3 regions of the Stenotrophomonas sp. IS26 genome follow, and region 2 is predicted to be linked to each of the others. Evidence: predicted binding sites of a transcription regulator. Region 2 holds the regulator's gene; each other region holds the start of a gene.

Region 1 (6,025 bases), on a different contig from region 2:
CCGAGCGTGCCCGCGCCGGCGAGACGACGGCGGCACGGGCACCGGCCGTGATCGCCGCGCCTGCCGTGGTGGATGCCCCCGAGGTGATGGCCAACGAGGTGATGGCTGCCTCGGTCGACGAGGACGCCCACGTCGAGGCCGAGGTCGAGGGCGTGGAGGCACCGGCAGCCGTGCCGGCATCCCGCGCGAAGAAGGCTGCGCCCCAGGTACCGGCGAAGAAAGCGGCAAAGAAGACGGCCACCAAGGCCGTACCCAAGGCGGCCGCAAAGAAGCCGGCCAAGCCCAGGCGCTGAGCAACCAACGGGTCAGCCCCAGGGCTGGCCCGTCCGGCTAACCGCCGAAGGTATCCCAGCCCATCCGGGCGATCAGCACCACCACCAGGCCGACGAACAGCTTGCGGATGAAGGGCGTGCCACCGCGCAGCGCCATCCGCGTGCCGACCACCGAGCCGATGATGTTGGCCGCGGCCATCGGCAGCGCGAACAGCCACAGGATGTTGCCGGTCGGCACGAAGAACGAGATCGCCGCCACGTTGGTCGCGAGGTTCACCACCTTGGAGGCGGCAGACGCACGCAGGAAGTCCAACCCGAAGAAGCGCACGAACAGGAAGATCAGGAAGCTGCCGGTGCCGGGCCCGAAGAAGCCGTCATAGAACCCGATCACCGCACCGATCGCCAACGCGGTGACCAGCTCCTTGCGGCCGATCTCGCGCGGGCGGTGCAGGGCACCGAAGTCCTTCTTCCACAGCGTGTAGCCGAGCATCGCCACCAGCAGCACGAGCACCAGCGGGCGCACCGCATCCTTGGGCAGCAGGCTGACCGCCGTGGCCCCGGCGAAGGAGAACACGAAGGCCGTGCCGGCCGCGAACAATACCGGCCGCCACGGGAAGCGCACATTGCGCGCGTAGCGGAACGCGGCGGCGGCCGTGCCGAACATCGAGCTGAACTTGTTGGTGCCGAACAGCATCGCCGGCGTGTGCTGCGGCAGGACCGTGAACAACCCGGGCAACTGCACCAGTCCACCGCCGCCGACGGCGGCATCCACCAGGCCGGCGATGAAGGCGATCGCCACCAACCACAACAGTTCAGGGGGAACCAGCTCAAGCACGGCGGCACATCGCGGCAGAAGGCGCGCCAGCATACGCCCGGTCATCGCGCGACAATACCCCCATGACCACCGCCCTCTCCGATCCCTGTCCCTGCGGCCACCCACTGGCCTACACCGCCTGCTGCGGCCTCTACCACGCCGGCACCCCCGCGCCGGATGCCGAAGCGCTGATGCGCTCGCGCTACAGCGCCTACGTGCGCCACCTGGCCGAGTACCTGCTGGCCAGCTGGCACCCGTCCACGCGCCCGGGCGAGCTGTCGCTGGACGAAGCACCCGGCCAGCGCACCCAGTGGCTGGGGCTGACGATCCACGCACATACCCGTTCAGATGCCGACCACGCCCAGGTCCGCTTCACCGCGCGCTACAAGGTCGGCGGCGGCAGTGCGGTGAAAATGCTCGAACACAGCCGCTTCGTCCGCGAAGACGGCCGCTGGTTCTATCTCGACGCGTTGCCCTGAGCCAGCGCGTTGGCGCGCACCGGCACGGTGCCCTGCTGCCCAAGCGCACGCACACAGTTGCGGCCGGCGTCCTTGGCTGCATACAGGGCCTGGTCGGCGGCCTTGAGCACTGCCTGCGGGCTGTCGGCGACCCGGCTGTCGGCCACGCCGATGCTCACCGTCACCTGCACCACCTCGCCACTGCCACCGCGTCCACGCTGCAGCTGCCCCACCGCATCGTCGCGGCTGCGCGCGGCCCGGTCACGCAGATGCATGCGGACGCCTTCGATCCTGGCGCGGATTTCCTCCACCGACGCCACGCAGGCCGGGGCAGGGCGATCCAGGAACACCAGCGCGAACTCTTCGCCGCCGTAGCGGAATGCGCGGCCACCGCCCCCGATCTCGGACAGGCGCGCGGCCACCAGCTTGAGCACGTCATCGCCGGCATCGTGGCCGTGGGTATCGTTGAAGCGCTTGAAGTGATCCACATCCACCATGGCGATGGTGTAGGTGGCCCCGACCCGCTGCAGGCATTCATTGAACGCGCGGCGGCCGGGCAACCCGGTGAGTTCATCGCGGAAGGCCATGTGGAAGGCTTCCTGCAGCATCGCCGAGATGACCAGCAACAGCGCCATGCAGCTGACGGCGGGCAGCAGGGCCGGCGAGACGAACACCCGTGGCAGCATCCACCACAGGCAGAGCAGGGCGATCAGCAGGGCGGTGTGCAGCGGCCGGGGCTGGCGCCAGGCCTGTACCGCCAGCGCGACCGTCGTCACCGCGAACAACAGCGCAGGCAGCTGGGCCAGCGCATTCCAGCCACTCGGCAGCCACGGCAGGTGGCGGTCCGACAACAAGGCATGCATGCCGACCGGGCCTTGTGCGGCCATCAGCAGGAAAATGCCGAGGGCCGTCCCGCTGACCACGCCACGCAGCAACAGGTCCTGGCGCAGCCGTCCGCGTTCGGGCCACAGCCCATGCAGCAGGAACAGCAGTGGCAGCCACCACGACACCGCGTGGAAGATCAGCGGGGTCAGCGCCGAAACAACGCCATCGCGCAGGAACGTGCCGACCACACCATGCAGCAGGGCGAACGCCGAGGCGATGGCCAGCATCAGGCACAGCGCCCGGACGCGGTTGTAGATCAGCGCCAGGCCGACACCCAGGCAGGCCAGCACCATCGGCAGCAGGCGATGCACCGAACTGCCGGCTTCCGCCGCGGGGGTGGCGGCCCACAATCCCAGCGCCACCAGTACTGCAGGCAGCACGAACAGATAGTGACTGGGCTGGCGTAGCAGATGCGTCCGCAAGAAGGGGTCCACGTGGTGGCCGGCGCGCCGTGGCTGCAGCGTGCAAACCGGACTACACAGGCGATGGGTCTTCCCCGGTAGCGGCCTGCGCGTATTCAACTTGAGCAATGTCACCGGATCGATGCGGTGCCATGACGTGGCACTCACCCCGGCTGGTCGATCCTCACCGCAATGAATACCGCCGTCGCTGCCGCACTACCGCACACTGCCGCCCCGCCATCGCCGCTGGCCGTCCGCTACGCCACCGTGCGTGCACGCACGCTCGCGCTGGCCGCACCGCTCAGTGCCGAAGATGCCATGGTCCAGAGCATGCCCGACGCCAGCCCGGCGAAATGGCACCTGGCCCATACCACGTGGTTCTTCGAGCGCTTCGTGCTGGCGACCCGCCCCGGCTACGCTCCGATCGATGCGGACTGGCACTACCTGTTCAACAGCTACTACCAGAGCATTGGCCCGGCCCATGCACGCCCACAGCGCGGCCTGCTCTCGCGCCCGACGCTGGACGAGGTGCTGCACTTCCGCGCGGAGATCGATCAGCGCGTGCTCGCCGCACTGCAGGCCGGCAATCTGAGCGAGCAGGCCCAGCATCAGCTTCTGCTCGGCCTGCACCATGAGCAGCAGCACCAGGAACTGCTGCTGACCGATATCAAGCACGCGTTCTGGTCCAACCCGCTGCAGCCGGCCTATCGCGAGGATCTTGTCGCGGCGCCGGCCCGTGCGCTGCCGCTGCGGTGGCTCAGCAGTCTCGAACAGATCGTGGAGATCGGCGCGCCGGTCTGGCCCACCCGCCCCACGTTCGCCTATGACAACGAATCGCCGGTCCACCGCGCCTTGGTGCCCGCGCATGCGCTGGCCAACCGCCCGGTCAGCAATGAGGAGTACCGCCAGTTCGTGCAGGCCGGTGGTTACCGCGAGCCGCGCTGGTGGATGAGCGAAGGCTGGACGCTGTGCCAGGAACAGCAGTGGCAGCACCCGCTGTACTGGGATGACGCGCTGGCGCGCGAGTTCACCCTCGGCGGCTGGCGTGCGCTCGACCCCCACGCACCGGTCTGCCATCTCAGCTATTTCGAAGCCGACGCCTACGCGCGTTGGTGCGACGCCCGCCTGCCCACGGAGTTCGAGTGGGAAGCGGCGACGGCCGGCCGCGCCCTGCGTGGTCGCTTTGCCGACGCCGATGCGCTGCACCCGGGCGGCGCGGAGGAGGAGGGCGACATCGTCCAGCTGTTCGGCGATGTCTGGGAATGGACCAGCAGCGCCTATGGGCCGTATCCAGGCTTCCGCACCTTCCCGGGCAACCTCGGCGAGTACAACGGCAAATTCATGTGCGGGCAGTGGGTGCTGCGCGGGGGCAGCTGCGCCACCCCGGCAGATCACCTGCGCGCCAGCTACCGCAATTTCTTCGCGCCGTCGGCCCGGTGGCAGTTCGCCGGCCTGCGCCTGGCCCGGGACGCCGCATGAGTTCGGTCCGTGATGCACTCCAAGCGCTGACCGATCTGCAGCCGGATCGGGACCAGATCACCGCCGACATCCTGCGTGGCCTGTCCTCCACACCGCGGCAGCTGCCCTCCAAGTACTTCTACGATGCGCAGGGCTCGGCGCTGTTCGAGCAGATCACCCAGCAGCCGGAGTACTACCCGACCCGCACCGAGCTGCAGCTGCTGCAGGACTGCGCGCGTGACATTGCCAAGGTGGTCGGCCCACGCCTGCATGTGGTCGAGCTCGGCAGTGGCAGCGGGCGCAAGACCGAACTGCTGCTGCATGCGCTGCGGGACCCGGTCGCCTACACCCCGATCGAAATCTCCCGCGCTGCGTTGCTGGACAGCATCACCCGGCTCGCGCCCTCGCTGCCAGAGATCGAAATGCTGCCGGTCTGCGCGGATTTCACCCAGCCGGTGCAGTTGCCATCGCCGCAGCGCGATCCGGCCCGCCACCTGGTGTTCTTCCCCGGCTCGACCTTGGGCAACTTCGCCCATGACGACGCCATCGCACTGTTGAAGGCGATGCGCCAGACCATGGGCCCGGATGGCATGGCCCTGATCGGCATCGACCTGCACAAGGACGCGGCGCTGATCGAAGCGGCGTACAACGATGCCGCCGGGGTCACCGCCGAGTTCACCCTCAATCTGCTGCGCCGGCTCAACCGCGACATCGGCAGCGATTTCGATCTGGAGGGCTTCCGCCACCGCGCCCGCTACAGCGTGCCGCGCCTGCGCATCGAAACCGAGCTGATCAGCCAGCGCGACCAGCGCGTGCAGCTGGATGGGCAGAGCTTCGATTTCGCCGAAGGCGAAGCGATGACCGTGGAGTACAGCCACAAATACACCGATGCGGTGTTCGCCCGGATGGCCGCGGATGCCGGGCTGCAGGTGACGGCGCACTGGAACGCGACCGATCCCGCCTTCGGCCTGCGCCTGCTGCAGCCGGCCTGACCTGCGCGGCATTGCCGCTATGATGCAGGTCCACTGGCTGCAAGGATTCCGCCAATGCGATGGTCGCCCCTGTTGTTGTCCGGGCTGTGGCTCGGCGTACCCTCGCTCGCGGTCGCCGCGCCGGACGCCTTCTCCACGTGCCTGGTCACCCTCAAGGCCCAGGCCGGCAAGCAGGGCATCCCGGCTGAGCGTTTCGACGTGCTCACCGCCGGGCTGACCCCCGATCCCAGCGTGCTGCCGCTGCTGGATGCGCAGCCGGAGTTCACCACCCCGTTGTGGGACTACCTGGCCGCGCTGGTGGATACCCAGCGCGTCGATGACGGGCGCGCCCGTCTGATCGAGCACCGTGATCTGCTGGCCCGTGTTTCGGCCGAGTACGGCGTCGATCCGGCCACCATCGTCGCGGTCTGGGGCGTAGAGAGCGATTACGGGCGCGTGTTCGGCAAGCGCCCGCTGCTGCAGTCGCTGGCCACGCTCTCCTGCGAAGGCCGCCGCCAGCCCTTTTTCCGCGGTGAACTGCTGGCCCTGATCAAGCTGATCGATGCCGGCGACCTGCGCGCCGAGGGCCTGACCGGCTCGTGGGCCGGCGCCTTCGGCCACACCCAGTTCATGCCGTCTACCTATGCGCGTATCGCGGTGGATGGTGACGGTGATGGTCGTCGCGATCTGGTCGCCTCCATTCCCGATGCGCTGGCCTCCACCGCCAACTATCTGAAGAAGGCCGGCTGGCGCACCGGGCAGCCGT
Region 2 (6,025 bases):
GGCTTTCGGAAGCGGCTTGATCACGACTTCCTCGCGGCCGCGCACCTGGTCCACCACCAGGCCGAAGCGGGCTTCACCGGCCTGCAGTACGACGATGGTCAGCAGCGAGGACGGCATCGGCTCGACATCGAGCCAGTGGCGCAGATCGACCAGCGCCAGCGTGTGCGATTTGCGGTCCAGCACGGCGCGGCCGTCGAACCAGCCCAGGGAGGTGTTGGGGGCATGCAGCACCTCCATCACGCGGGCCAGGGGCAGGGCGTAGACGTCTTCGCCGGCCTGCACCAGCAGGGTCGGCAGGATCGCCAGGGTCAGCGGCACGCGGATCATGAAGCGGCTGCCGCGGCCCAGCTCGGATTGGATCTGGATCTGGCCGCTGAGCTCGCGGATGCGGGACTGGACCACGTCCATGCCCACGCCGCGGCCGGAGATGTCGGTGACCTGTTGCTTGGTCGAGAAACCGGGCAGGAACACCAGGTGCAGGCACTCCTCGCTGCTCAGGCGGGCAGCGGCTTCCGGATCGATCAAGCCCTTCTCGCGTGCCTTCTGGCGCAGGCGTTCGGGGTCGATACCCGCGCCGTCGTCCTGCACTTCGATGCTGACGTAGTCGCCTTCCTGCTGCGCGGACAGGCGCACGTGGCCACTGCGCGGCTTGCCCTGGGCCTCGCGCAGGTCCGGCATTTCCACGCCGTGGTCGATCGCGTTGCGGACCAGATGGACCAGAGGATCGGCCAGCGCTTCGACCAGGTTGCGGTCCAGCTCGGTTTCCGCACCGATCAGCTCAAGTTCGACCTCCTTCTTCAGCGAGCGCGCGACATCGCGCGCCACCTTGGGGAAGCGCGAGAACACCTTGCCGACCGGCTGCATGCGGGTGCGCATGACCGCCGACTGCAGGCGGGCGGTGGCGATGTCCAACGTGGAGACCGCACGGTCAAGCTCTTCATCGTGCAGGCGCGCACGCAGGGTCTTGAGCCGGTTGCGTGAGAGCACCAGCTCGCCGATCAGGTTGACGATCGCATCCAGGCGCTTGGTGTCCACGCGCACGGTGTGTTCGGCTTCGGCGACCGGTTTGGCCGGGGCCGGCTTGGCGCCCGGTGCGGCCGGCGCAGCCACGGCCCGCGGTGCAGCCACCGGCGCGGCGGCACCGGCCTTGGCGCCGGGAACAGCGCCACCGTGCAGCTGGTCCAGCAGGGCTTCGAACTCGTCCTCGCCGATCAGGCCGTCATCTTTCTTCGGGGCCGCGATGGCGGTCGGTGCGGCACCGCCATGCAACTGGTCGAGCAGCGCCTCGAACTCATCATCGGTGATCATCTCGCCGCCGCTGGCCGTGGTGGCGGCCGCCGGCGCCGGCGTGGCCGGCCCGCTGACGTCGAACTGGGCGATCAGCTCCGGCGGGGCGTAGCCCGGCTCGGTCCCGGCCGAGACCGAATCCAGCATCGACTGCAGGTAATCCAGCGATTGCTGGGCCGCATCGAAGTGGTGGGCCTGCAGCGTGGCCTGGCCGGAGCGGGCCATGCCGAGGGTTTCCTCGGCGGCGTGGCACAGCTCGACCATCGCCTGGATGCCGAGGAAGCCGGCACCGCCCTTGAGCGTGTGGAAGCCACGGAACACGGCGTTGAGCTGGTCGGCATCCTGGGGCGCCTGCTCCAGCGACACCAGCTGTTCGCCGAGGCGATCCAGGATTTCCTGGGCCTCGAGGATGAAGTCGGCAGCGATATCGTCTGGCACAGCACTCATGATCGTTACAGTCCCAGGTCCGAGAGCAGGTCGTCGGCGTCGTTCTGTGACACCGCATGGCGATCCAGGCCCTTCAGGGCCGGGCCGGCCAGGCCGTTGTTGTCGCGCTTGTTCTCGTCTTCCTGCGGGGGCAGGCCGAGCGCACCGAAGCCCTCATGCACGCGACGCACGATCCCGACCACGCGGCGGATGATCTGCCCGGTCAGGTCCTGGTAGCTCTGGGTCAGCGCGATTTCGGTGAGGTTGTGGCGGATCCGGTCCAGTTGCTGGCCCTGGTCGGGCGTCAACCCGTTGGCGCGCAGCTGTTCGGTGAGCGAGCGACATTCTTCGGCCAGGTCCAGCGTGCGGTGGGTGGCCTGTTCGGTCATCGCCACCACGTGGTCCAGGCGCGCGCAGGCGTCATCCAGCTCGCCGGCTTCGCTGGGCAGGCTGGGCAGTTCGCCCAAGGCCTGGCCGAGCTCGCGGGCCAGGCGGTTCAGGCCGGCCATCATCGGCTGCGTGCGCAGCGCGGCGAGGGCGTCGATTTCCCGGCGCCAACCGGCTTCGTCACCGCTTTCCAGCGCGGCCAGGGCATCCTGCAGGCGCTGCACCAGCGCGGATTTGTCGCTCAGGGTTTCCATCAGGCGCTCGCCGCCAGGCGTTCGAAGATCTTGCCGAGCTTTTCTTCCAGGGTCTGGGCGGTGAACGGCTTGATGATGTACCCGTTCACGCCGGCCTGCGCCGCTTCAATGATCTGCTCGCGCTTGGCTTCCGCGGTCACCATCAGCACCGGCAGCGTCTTGAGCTTGGCGTCGGCACGCACGGCCTTGAGCAGGTCGATGCCGGTCATGACCGGCATGTTCCAGTCGGTGACCACGAAATCGAACGGCTGGCTCTGCAACAGCGCCAGCGCGGCATGCCCGTCCTCGGCTTCGGCCGTATTGGTGAAGCCCAGATCGCCCAGCAGGTTCTTGACGATACGACGCATGGTCGAGAAGTCGTCGACGATCAGGATACGCATGTTCTTGTTCAAAGCACTTTCCTCGATTTCAATGGTTCTCGAGGCCGGCGTCTGCCGCCTCGAAGATCTTCAGCCGGCCCCGCAGGCGCAGCACGGCCTGGCCATGGATCTGGCACACGCGCGATTCGCTGACACCCAACACGGCGCCGATCTCTTTCAGGTTCAGTTCCTGCTCGTAGTACAGCGACAGCACCAGCTGTTCGCGCTCGGGCAGCAGGCCGATCGCGTTGCCCAGCTCACGCCCGAACTCGCCGCGTTCCAGCACCTGCTGCGGGGTCGGGCCGCCCTGGGCGACGGTGTCCAGTTCGCCCTGGTCCTCGATCCGCGATTCCAGGCTCAGCACCTGGCCCCGCGAGGCGTCTTCCATCAGGCGCAGGTAATCCGGCAGCGGCATGTCCATCGCGGCGGCCACTTCGGTGGCGCTGGCGGCACGGCCGGTGCTCTGCTCGAGGCGACGGATGGTCGCGGCGGCATCGCGGGCGCGGCGGTGCACCGAGCGCGGCACCCAGTCGCCACGGCGGATTTCATCGATCATCGAACCGCGGATGCGGATCGAGGCGTAGGTTTCGAACGAGGCGCCCTGGTCGGCGTCGTAGCTGCGCGAGGCCTCGATCAGGCCCATCATGCCGGCCTGGATCAGGTCGTCGACCTCCACGCTGGCTGGCAGACGTGCCGCCAGATGGTGGGCGATGCGGCGGACCAGATCCGAGTGCTGGGCAATGCACTCGTTGGCCGCGGTCCGCTGGACTTCTTTGTATTGTGCTGCGCCCTTCATACCGTCACCCCGCGTTGCTTGAGGATGCGTTCCAGGAAGAATTCGACCCCCCCACGCGGCTCGGTCGGGGCCTGCCAGCGGGCGGTGCGGCGCGCGATCTCGGTCAGCGCCAGGGCGGCCGGGCTGGACGGGTAGGCCTTCACCACCGGCTGCTGGCGCTGCACCGACAGGCGCAGCCAGTCATCCTGCGGCACGCAGCCCAGGTAGTTCAGCGAGACATCGGCGAGGAACTTCTCGCAGACGCGGCTCAGCTTTTCGTACAGCACGCGGCCTTCGTTCGGGTCGCGCACCATGTTGGCCACCACCTGGATCCGGTCCACGCCGCGCTCGCGCGAGAGGACCTTGATCAGCGCGTAGGCGTCGGTGATCGAGGCCGGCTCATCGCAGACCACCACCACGGTGTCCTGTGCGGCCTGGCAGAAGGTCAGCACGCCATCGGTGATGCCGGCGGCGGTATCCACGATCATGATGTCCAGCTCGCGCTCGAGCTCGGAGAACACGTTGACCAGGCCGACGTGCTCGGCCGGCTGCAGCTCGGCCATGTGGCGGCGACCGGAGGCGGCCGGGACCACCAGCACGCCGCCGGGGCCTTCCATGATCACTTCTTCAAGCGTGCAGCGCCCGGCGACGAGGTCGGCCAGGGTCACCTTCGGCTGCAGGCCGAGGATCACGTCGATGTTGGCCAGGCCGAGGTCGGCATCCAGCAGCAGCGTGCGCTTGCCCATGTCCGCCAGCGCCACGGCCAGATTGGCCGAAACGTTCGTTTTGCCCACGCCGCCCTTGCCGCCGGTGACGGCGATGGTGCGGACCGGGCCCAGCGGCTGGCTTCGGGTAGCCGACAACGGGAAGGTCTTGGTCAGCTTGGCGTACTCACGCGACGGCATGGTTCAACTCCGGGTTGCAGGGCATATCGGCCGCGCGGCGCAAATCTTCAAGGCGAAGTACAAGATTGGCCGCACTGGCACGGTGCAGGTCTTCAGGAACGTCCTGGCCATCGGTGACCCAGGTGATCGGCAGGCGGTGATCCACGGCCACCGACAGGGCGGTACCGAAGCGGCCGGTTTCGTCCAGCTTGCTCAGCACCACGCCCTGCGGGTTGGCGGCGCTGAAGCGGCGGACCACCTCGTCCATGTCGCCGAAGCTGGTGTTGGCCGGCAGCACCAGCAGGGTGCGGATCTGCTCGGCGGCACGCAGCCACTGCAGCTGGGCCGCCAGGGCGCGGTCGCGCGGGCCCAGGCCGGCGGTGTCGATCAGGACCAGCTTGTAGTCCTTCAGGCGTTCCAGCAGCTGGTTCAGATCGCTGCCGCTGCTGGCCTCGTGGACGGCGATGCCGAGCTGGCGGCCGAAGCCGTACAGCTGCTCGCGGGCGCCGATGCGGCCGGTATCGGTGGTGACCAGGGCGACATCGCGGGCGGCATGCGCCTCGGCGAAACGCGAGGCCAGCTTGGCGATGGTGGTGGTCTTGCCGGCGCCGGTGGGGCCGACCAGGGCGATCACGCCGCCGGCTTCCAGCGGATCGACCGGGGCGATCGGCAGCTTCTTGGAGAGCAGGCCGAGCATCAGGCCGCGACCACGGTGGGCTTCGGTATCCAGCGGAATCTGCATGGCCACGTCGCGGCTGATGCCGGCGTCGAAGCCGTATTCGTCCATCAGGTCCAGCGCGACGGCGCGCACCGGCGAGCCGCGCAGGCGCTCATCGGTGAAGCGGTGCATCTCGCGCTCGATGACATGGCGCATGCCGGCCACTTCATGGCGCAGCTGGCGGATTTCTTCGTCATCGCGCTGGATGACCGTCAGCTCCGGCACGCTGGCCACGACCGGTGCCGGTTCATTGGCGGCGGCGATGACGGTTTCGGCGATCGGCAGCGGGAGGGCCGGCGGCAGGGCAGCAGCGACGATCGGCAAGGGCGCGAGCGCAGCGGCGACCGGCAGCACGGTCTCGTCCGTCTCCTCCAGTGGCGGATCGATCACGAAGCGGGCGCGGTTGATCGGGGCGGGTGCGGCGATGGCCTCTACCGGTGCGGCAGGTGAGGCGGCGGCGGCCTGCTCGACGTTGAACGGCGCGAAGATCTGCTCCGGCAGCGACGGTTCATTGACGGCAGGGCTGACGCTGGCGCGGGCCAGGGTGGCAGCGAAACCGTCGCTGCCCGGCGGCGGCACGATTTCGTTGGCGGTATCCAGGGTGCGACCGGTCGCGCCGACGGCGGCGCGGGCCAGTGCGGCCACGGCCGAGGTGGTTGCGGCCACCGGCTCGGGCGTGGCGACCGGGGCCTTGCGGCGGGTCACCGCGGCAATCACGGCATCGGCGGCGCTGCGCGGGCGCGGTGCCGGCGGCGCGACATCCTTGCGGGCCGCTTCCAGCGCACGCTGCACGGCGCTTTCGTCGTAGTTGGCCGCCGCCACGATTTCGACACCTTCGGCGATCCGGCGGTTGGACAGGATCACTGCGTCCGGCCCGTGTTCCTTGCGCACCAGATTCATGGCCGAGCGCATATCGGAGGCGACGAAGCGTTTGA
Region 3 (6,025 bases), on a different contig from region 2:
TAAGAGCGGACCACCCTATTTCCTGCCAAGAGAAAAGACACCATGACCGATGGCTACCTGAGCAAGAACAAGGCACATCTGGCTAAGCTGCAACGACAGCGGCGGTCGGGCCTTTGCCGTATCGACTACATGCCCGGCCTGCAGGCACTGCGCGTGTTCCAGGCGCGGCAGGAGCAAGAACAGCCCGGAAGCGCCGGTGCGACCAATAGCGCGGTGCTGGACGCCATCCTGACCGAGTGGGCAGAGCTGACCGGAATAAAGTACAAGGAAATGGAATTGTCCAGACCTTCGCCGGCAGGGCAGGAATTTCCTAGAGCGTTGGCGCTCGCGCTTGGCAATGCAGCATCACCACCGGAATTACGTCCCGCCCAGCGCGCATGCGCGCGCGCGTATGACTTCGGTACTGTTGACAGTCCTCTGATCACTTCGAAGCAGCGATGCGTGGAAGCCAGATGTGGGGCGACTCGCCACCGTGACGGCCAGCCATGCCAAGCTAGGCCGGAGCCAAGCAAGCGACGCTGTCGTTTTCACGGCGGGCGGTCAACAGGCCCCAGAACCGACGCTGGTAAAGCCAGAGCGGAGGCAAACTTACGCTTACCGAAGAACCTGACTTAGGGGCTAGTGCAGGGCAAGCAATGCCCTTCTGGGGGCAACTTTGGGGGCATTTTTCTTAATGGCTGCGCAAGATGCTCGAAATGGATGGGTTTTCGTTGCCCACCTTCGCACCATGGAAAACCAGAACGCCCCGGATCGACGGATCCGGGGCGTTTTTTCATTCTGCTCGGCAGCGCCGCGACCGTTACCCGGCCGGCTCGATCGGAGGCAGGGTATGTGGCGGGATCGGGGGAACCGGCGGCACGGACGGGGCCACCGTTTCTTCGCGCCACAGCAGCGCCAGCCGGCAGTCCCCTGCTTTTCGCCGGCACATCGCCTCGGCCTTGCGCTGAGCAGCGGCATCATCCTGTGCGGACAGGGCAACACCCATGGCACCCGTGCCCGTATACAGCGCCGAGTAACCGCCTTCCGACGTGCTGGCCACAGTGCTGCAGTTGGGTGAGCGCTGCGCGCAATACCCCAGCGCCTGTTGCATGGCCGTGCTGACGCTGCGGTTGTTCATCGAATAGCCGTAGGCACCGGTGTCGGCGTCGTAAAACACCGCCGACGCCGCGCCCGCAGTGCAAGGCAGGGCCATCCCCATGACCAGCAGCATGCTCAACCGTGGTGCAATCCGCATTGTGATACTCCGACCTGTCCTTGGAAGATCGAGTATCCCAAAGCCGCGCGCCGTATGCATCCCGCACGGCAGTCAGACCAGACGCAATGCGGGCTGGCCAGTAGTGGGATTGAGGTGCACCGAGCGATGCGTGCCCGCCCCCGCCACCCGGAACGCCGCCACCGTCTGCAGCAACTGGGTGGACTGCTCTTCCATGCTGCGGGCCGCCGCGGAGGCCTCTTCGACCAGCGCGGCATTCTGCTGGGTGCTCTCGTCGATGTGCTCGACCACCTGGTTGATCTGCTCGATGCCCTCGCTCTGCTGCTGGGCCGCCGCGCTGATGTCGGCCATGAGATCGCTCACGCGTTTCACGCTGACCACGATCTCGTCCATGGTGCGGCCCGCGCTTTCGACCTGGCGCGTGCCCGCCCCGACCTTCTCCACCGAGTCGCCGATCAGCTGCTTGATCTCCTTGGCGGCTTCGGCAGAACGCTGCGACAGCGAGCGGATTTCCGAGGCGACCACCGCAAAGCCGCGGCCATGCTCGCCGGCACGGGCCGCTTCCACGGCGGCATTGAGGGCCAGGATATTGGTCTGGAACGCGATACCGTCGATCACGCCGATGATGTCGACGATGCGCCGCGAGGAGTCATTGATCAGCGACATGGTGGAGACCACCTCCTGCACCACGTGGCCACCCTGCGCCGCCACCTCGACCGCGCCACCGGCCAGCTCATTGGCCTGGCGGGCGTTGTCCGCGGTGCGCCGCACGGTTGCGGTCAGCCCCTTCATCGAGACGGCGGTCTCCTCCAGCGAGGCCGCCTGCTGCTCGGTGCGCACGGACAGGTCGCTGTTGCCTTCGGCGATCTCGCTGGCACCCACGGCGATGGTGTCGGCTGCCAGCTTGATCTGGGTGATGATGCCGGCCATCGCGTCGACCAGCGCATTGATGCCCTCGCACAACTCGGCGATCGGGCCGGTCTTGTCCTGGGTGGCGATGTGGCCGGTCAGATCGCCACCCTGCGCGGCCGCCACCACTTCACGCGTCTGCGCGACGGCCTGCTGGAGCGCCAGCGAGTCACGCACCTGGGCCGTGATGTCGGTAGCGTACTTGACCACCTTGAACGGCCGTCCGTTCATATCGTAGATCGGGTTGTACGAAGCTTGGATCCAGACCTCGCGCCCGCCCTTTCCCAAGCGCTTGTACTGGCCGGCATCGTACTCGCCGCGGCCGAGCTTCGCCCAGAACGCACGGTATTGCGCGCTCTCGCGATACGCCGGTTCGGCAAACATCGCATGGTGCTGCCCGCGCACCTCCTCCAGTGCATAGCCCATGGCAGCGAGGAAGTTCTCGTTGGCGGCCAGGATGCGGCCCTCGAGGTCGAACTCGATCACGGCCTGCGATGTGTTGATCGCGGCGAGCTGGCCGGCAAAGTCGGCCGCCTGCAATTTCTGCGCGGTGATGTCGGTCGCGAACTTGACCACCTTGTACGGTCGTCCGTTGCTGTCGAACACCGGGTTGTAGGACGCCTGGATCCAGATCTCGCGTCCACCCTTGCCGATCCGGCGGTACTGGCCGGCGTCGAACTCACCGCGGCCCAGGTTGGCCCAGAAGTCCCGGTACTCCCCGCTCTTCGCATACTCGGCATCCACGAACATGGCGTGGTGCCTGCCCTGGATCTCCTCCAGCGTGTAGCCCAGTGTCTGCAGGAAATTGTCGTTGGCATGCACGATGGTGCCATCGAGGTGGAACTCGATGACGGCCTGGACTCTATGCAGCGCCTTGATCTGCTCTTCGAGGTCGGCCTGCCGTTGCAGCGCGGCCGATGCCGCGATGCCATGGGCCGCGCGACGGGAAACGAACCATGCCGTGAGCGTTCGCCACAACGACCCGGCGTCGGCGTCGGCGTCGCTGGCGCGACCTGGCACATGCGTGTGCAAGCCTGAAGTAATCATCGTTAGACCTCGGTGTCCGGTTAGCGAATAGGTCAGCGCCGGGCGGTGGCCCGGTGGCGGTATTCCGTTGGCTGGGACTCACGAAGATCGTCAGTGGGGATGACGCAACTTCGATGGGCTTCAAACACCGGGCGGGCCGGCGAACATGAACCATTTAAAAAAGGTGTACGGCCAGATATCCACGTGAGCAGACGGGCAGCAACTGCGAGTCATATAACGGCGGAGATTCTGAAACCTTTAGGGCGACCATCGGGCCGGCGCCGCGCAGGGCCGGCCGTGCTCATTCGCCACTTTCGCTCGCATCCAGGGCGTCGAGGGGATCCACGGCCCCGAGCGCGTCGGCCTCCACCTGCACGTTGTCGCGTCCCATCGCTTTGGCCCGGTAGCACTGTGCATCGGCCGCGGCGACCGCGTCATCCACGCTCATGCCCCCGAACAATGGCGCGATGCCGATGCTGGCGCCCACACTCAACCGCCGCTGGTCCCAGGGGATCGACAACCCCCGCATCGCCTCGAGCAGATCGCTGGCGATGCGGCGGGCACGCTTGAGCGAACAGCCGGCCAGGATCACCGCGAACTCGTCGCCCCCCAAGCGCGCCACGATGTCCGAATCGCGCACGCCGTGCCGCAGCACGCTGGCCACCGCCCACAGCACGGCATCGCCGGCCAGATGGCCATGGGTATCGTTGACCGGCTTGAAGTGGTCCAGGTCGATATACATCAACGAGGCCGACTGCCCGGTCCGCGCGACCCGGGTGATGGCCTGCTGCAGGTGCGCTTCGAAGCCGCGCCGGTTGCTCAGCTCGGTCAGCGGATCGATTTCGGCCAGATGCCGGGCTTCACGCTGGCGCGCACGCTGCTGGGTGACGTCACGGATCACCCAGACCGCGCCGGTGGACTGGCCGTTTTCATCGCGCAGCCAGGCGCGGGTCAGGTCGACCGGCAGCAGATGCGCCCCCACTGACAGCAGCAGGTCCGAATGCAGGTCGACCGCATTGCTGTCCGGGTCGAGCAGCACGGCCACATCCAGCGGGGAGCGCGGCGCGTATTCGGTCGTGAGCTCCATCACCTCCTGCAGCTGGCTGCCCGCCAGGGCCCCGGCGCCCTCCCCGGCCAGCGCGCGGGTGGCCGCGGCGTTGGCGTACTGGATGCCGCCGTGCAGGTCCAAGGTCAGCACCATGTCGGCCACCGCATCCAACGTGACGCGGGTGCGCTGCTCGGATTCGCGAAGTTGCTGGCCGCTGAGCCGCTGGGCGGTCACGTCCTGGATCTGCGAAACGAAATGCAGCGGCTCGCCATTTTCCGTGCGCACCAGCGACACCGACAGCCGCCCCCAGACCAGGTTGCCGGCCTTGCCCAGGTAACGCTTCTCCATGTGGTAATGCTCGCGGCGCCCGGCCAGCAGGTCGCCGAGCAGGGCCAGATCGGTATGCAGATCGTCCGGATGCGTCAGCGTCTGGAAATCGATCTGCAGCAGTTCGGCACGGGTGTAGCCGAGGATGCCGCACAGCGAATCGTTGACGTCCAGCCAGCGCCCTTCCAGCGATACCAGGGCCATGCCCAGCGCCGCCGAGGAGAACGCGCCGGCGAACTTCTCCGCCGCGACGAAGGCCTGCTCGCGCACCTGCAGCAGGGGCGTAAGGTCAACCGCCATGCCGACGTAGCCGATCCGGTTGCCGCCGGCGCAGTCCAGCGGGCTGATCGACAGGCGCACCTGGCGCCGCTCGCCGTCCTTGCGCAGGAAGGTCCACTGGTGCGACCAGGTGCCCTGCGCGGCGCGCGCGGTCAGCGCTTCGAAAATGGTCGGCATGCGCCCGTCCGCGCCCACCTGGGGCTGCAGGTAGGCGCGCATCTCATCCGGATCGTGGAACAGCCCCGGGTTGACCCGGCCGATCACTTCATCGGCGCGGTAACCGAGCAGCTTCTGCGCACCGGTGTTGAACAGATTGACCACCCCATCGACATCGGTGGCGATCACCGCCACCTCATCAGACGCATCCACCACCGCCTGCAGGCGTTGGCGCATGTTGGCCGCCTCCTGGCGGGCCTGCTGCAGTTCGGTGACGTCGGCGTGGGCACCGGCCATCCACAGCGGGCGGCCCTGCGCATCGCGCTCGTAGACGCGGCCACGGTCCTGCACCCAGATCCAGTGGCCCTGTTTGTGGCGCATCCGGCACAGGCTGTCGTAATGCGGCGAGCGACCTTCCAGATGATCCTCGAGCAGCGCATTGGACTGGGCCAGATCGTCGGGATGCACCAGCTTGAAGAATGTCTCCGGCGTGATCGGCGCAAGTTCCTCGCGCGTATAGCCGACGATCTCCGCCCAGCGCTCGTTGACCCGCATCTGGTTGCCCGGGATGTCCCAGTCCCAGGTGCCCGCCGCGGTGCCTTCGATGATCATTTCCAGCCGATGCCGCTGCTCGGCCATGTCGCGCAGCGCGGCGACCGCATCAAGGGGGGCGTCCGGTTGCCGGCTCATGCGTGCGCTCCGGTCCGACACGCCGCGCACAGCCCTGCGCCAGCGCGGTGATCGGCGCTGCGGCCCGCCCGGTTGCCCGGTCCTGCCTGGTCGTCTGTCATCTGGGCTCCCCGCCGTCCACCCACCCTACGGGCATTCAAGGGGAAGTGTGCGTAAACGCGCGTCAAACCAGAAGTGCCCCCGGCCACCGGGACCGCGGAAAACGCCAAAAGCCGCCCGAAGGCGGCCCCTGGCAGGCACCAACAGCGCTGTCAGCCGCCGCGCTTGGCCCGGGCGAAGGCGTCTGCCAGCGCGTTGTTGGCCGGCGGTGCGGCGCTGCCCGGGCGCGGCCCGGGCGGGTTGCCACGACCGCCACCGCGCGGACCATTGCCCGCCCC

What was found. The regulator FliA, encoded in region 2, starts transcription of late flagellar genes. The targets are predictions, from matches to a motif close to TAAAGTTTNNCNNNCNNNGGCCGATAA.
Region 1: the regulator FliA is predicted to act here: its motif matches at 2,929-2,955, upstream of ACW6W5_RS12310 (GGDEF domain-containing protein).
Region 3: the regulator FliA is predicted to act here: its motif matches at 3,383-3,409, upstream of ACW6W5_RS09215 (methyl-accepting chemotaxis protein).

Annotation. Positions count from the first base shown of each region.
Region 1 covers NZ_JBSZJV010000012.1:122,267-128,291, forward strand. Annotated here, with positions in the region: gene ACW6W5_RS12295 (ATP-binding protein) at 1-293, shown strand, start outside; gene ACW6W5_RS12300 (sulfite exporter TauE/SafE family protein) at 331-1,107, opposite strand; gene ACW6W5_RS12305 (YchJ family metal-binding protein) at 1,170-1,565, shown strand; gene ACW6W5_RS12310 (GGDEF domain-containing protein) at 1,544-2,851, opposite strand; gene egtB (ergothioneine biosynthesis protein EgtB) at 3,023-4,309, shown strand; gene egtD (L-histidine N(alpha)-methyltransferase) at 4,306-5,280, shown strand; gene ACW6W5_RS12325 (lytic murein transglycosylase) at 5,335-6,025, shown strand, end outside.
Region 2 covers NZ_JBSZJV010000002.1:74,503-80,527, reverse strand. Annotated here, with positions in the region: gene ACW6W5_RS02310 (chemotaxis protein CheA) at 1-1,734, opposite strand, end outside; gene ACW6W5_RS02305 (protein phosphatase CheZ) at 1,740-2,354, opposite strand; gene cheY (chemotaxis response regulator CheY) at 2,354-2,746, opposite strand; gene ACW6W5_RS02295 (RNA polymerase sigma factor FliA) at 2,763-3,509, opposite strand; gene ACW6W5_RS02290 (MinD/ParA family ATP-binding protein) at 3,506-4,393, opposite strand; gene flhF (flagellar biosynthesis protein FlhF) at 4,380-6,025, opposite strand, start outside.
Region 3 covers NZ_JBSZJV010000008.1:45,348-51,372, forward strand. Annotated here, with positions in the region: gene ACW6W5_RS09200 (hypothetical protein) at 1-46, shown strand, start outside; gene ACW6W5_RS09205 (HGGxSTG domain-containing protein) at 43-615, shown strand; gene ACW6W5_RS09210 (DUF4189 domain-containing protein) at 800-1,210, opposite strand; gene ACW6W5_RS09215 (methyl-accepting chemotaxis protein) at 1,307-3,169, opposite strand; gene ACW6W5_RS09220 (PAS domain-containing protein) at 3,450-5,648, opposite strand; gene ACW6W5_RS09225 (Tex family protein) at 5,900-6,025, opposite strand, start outside.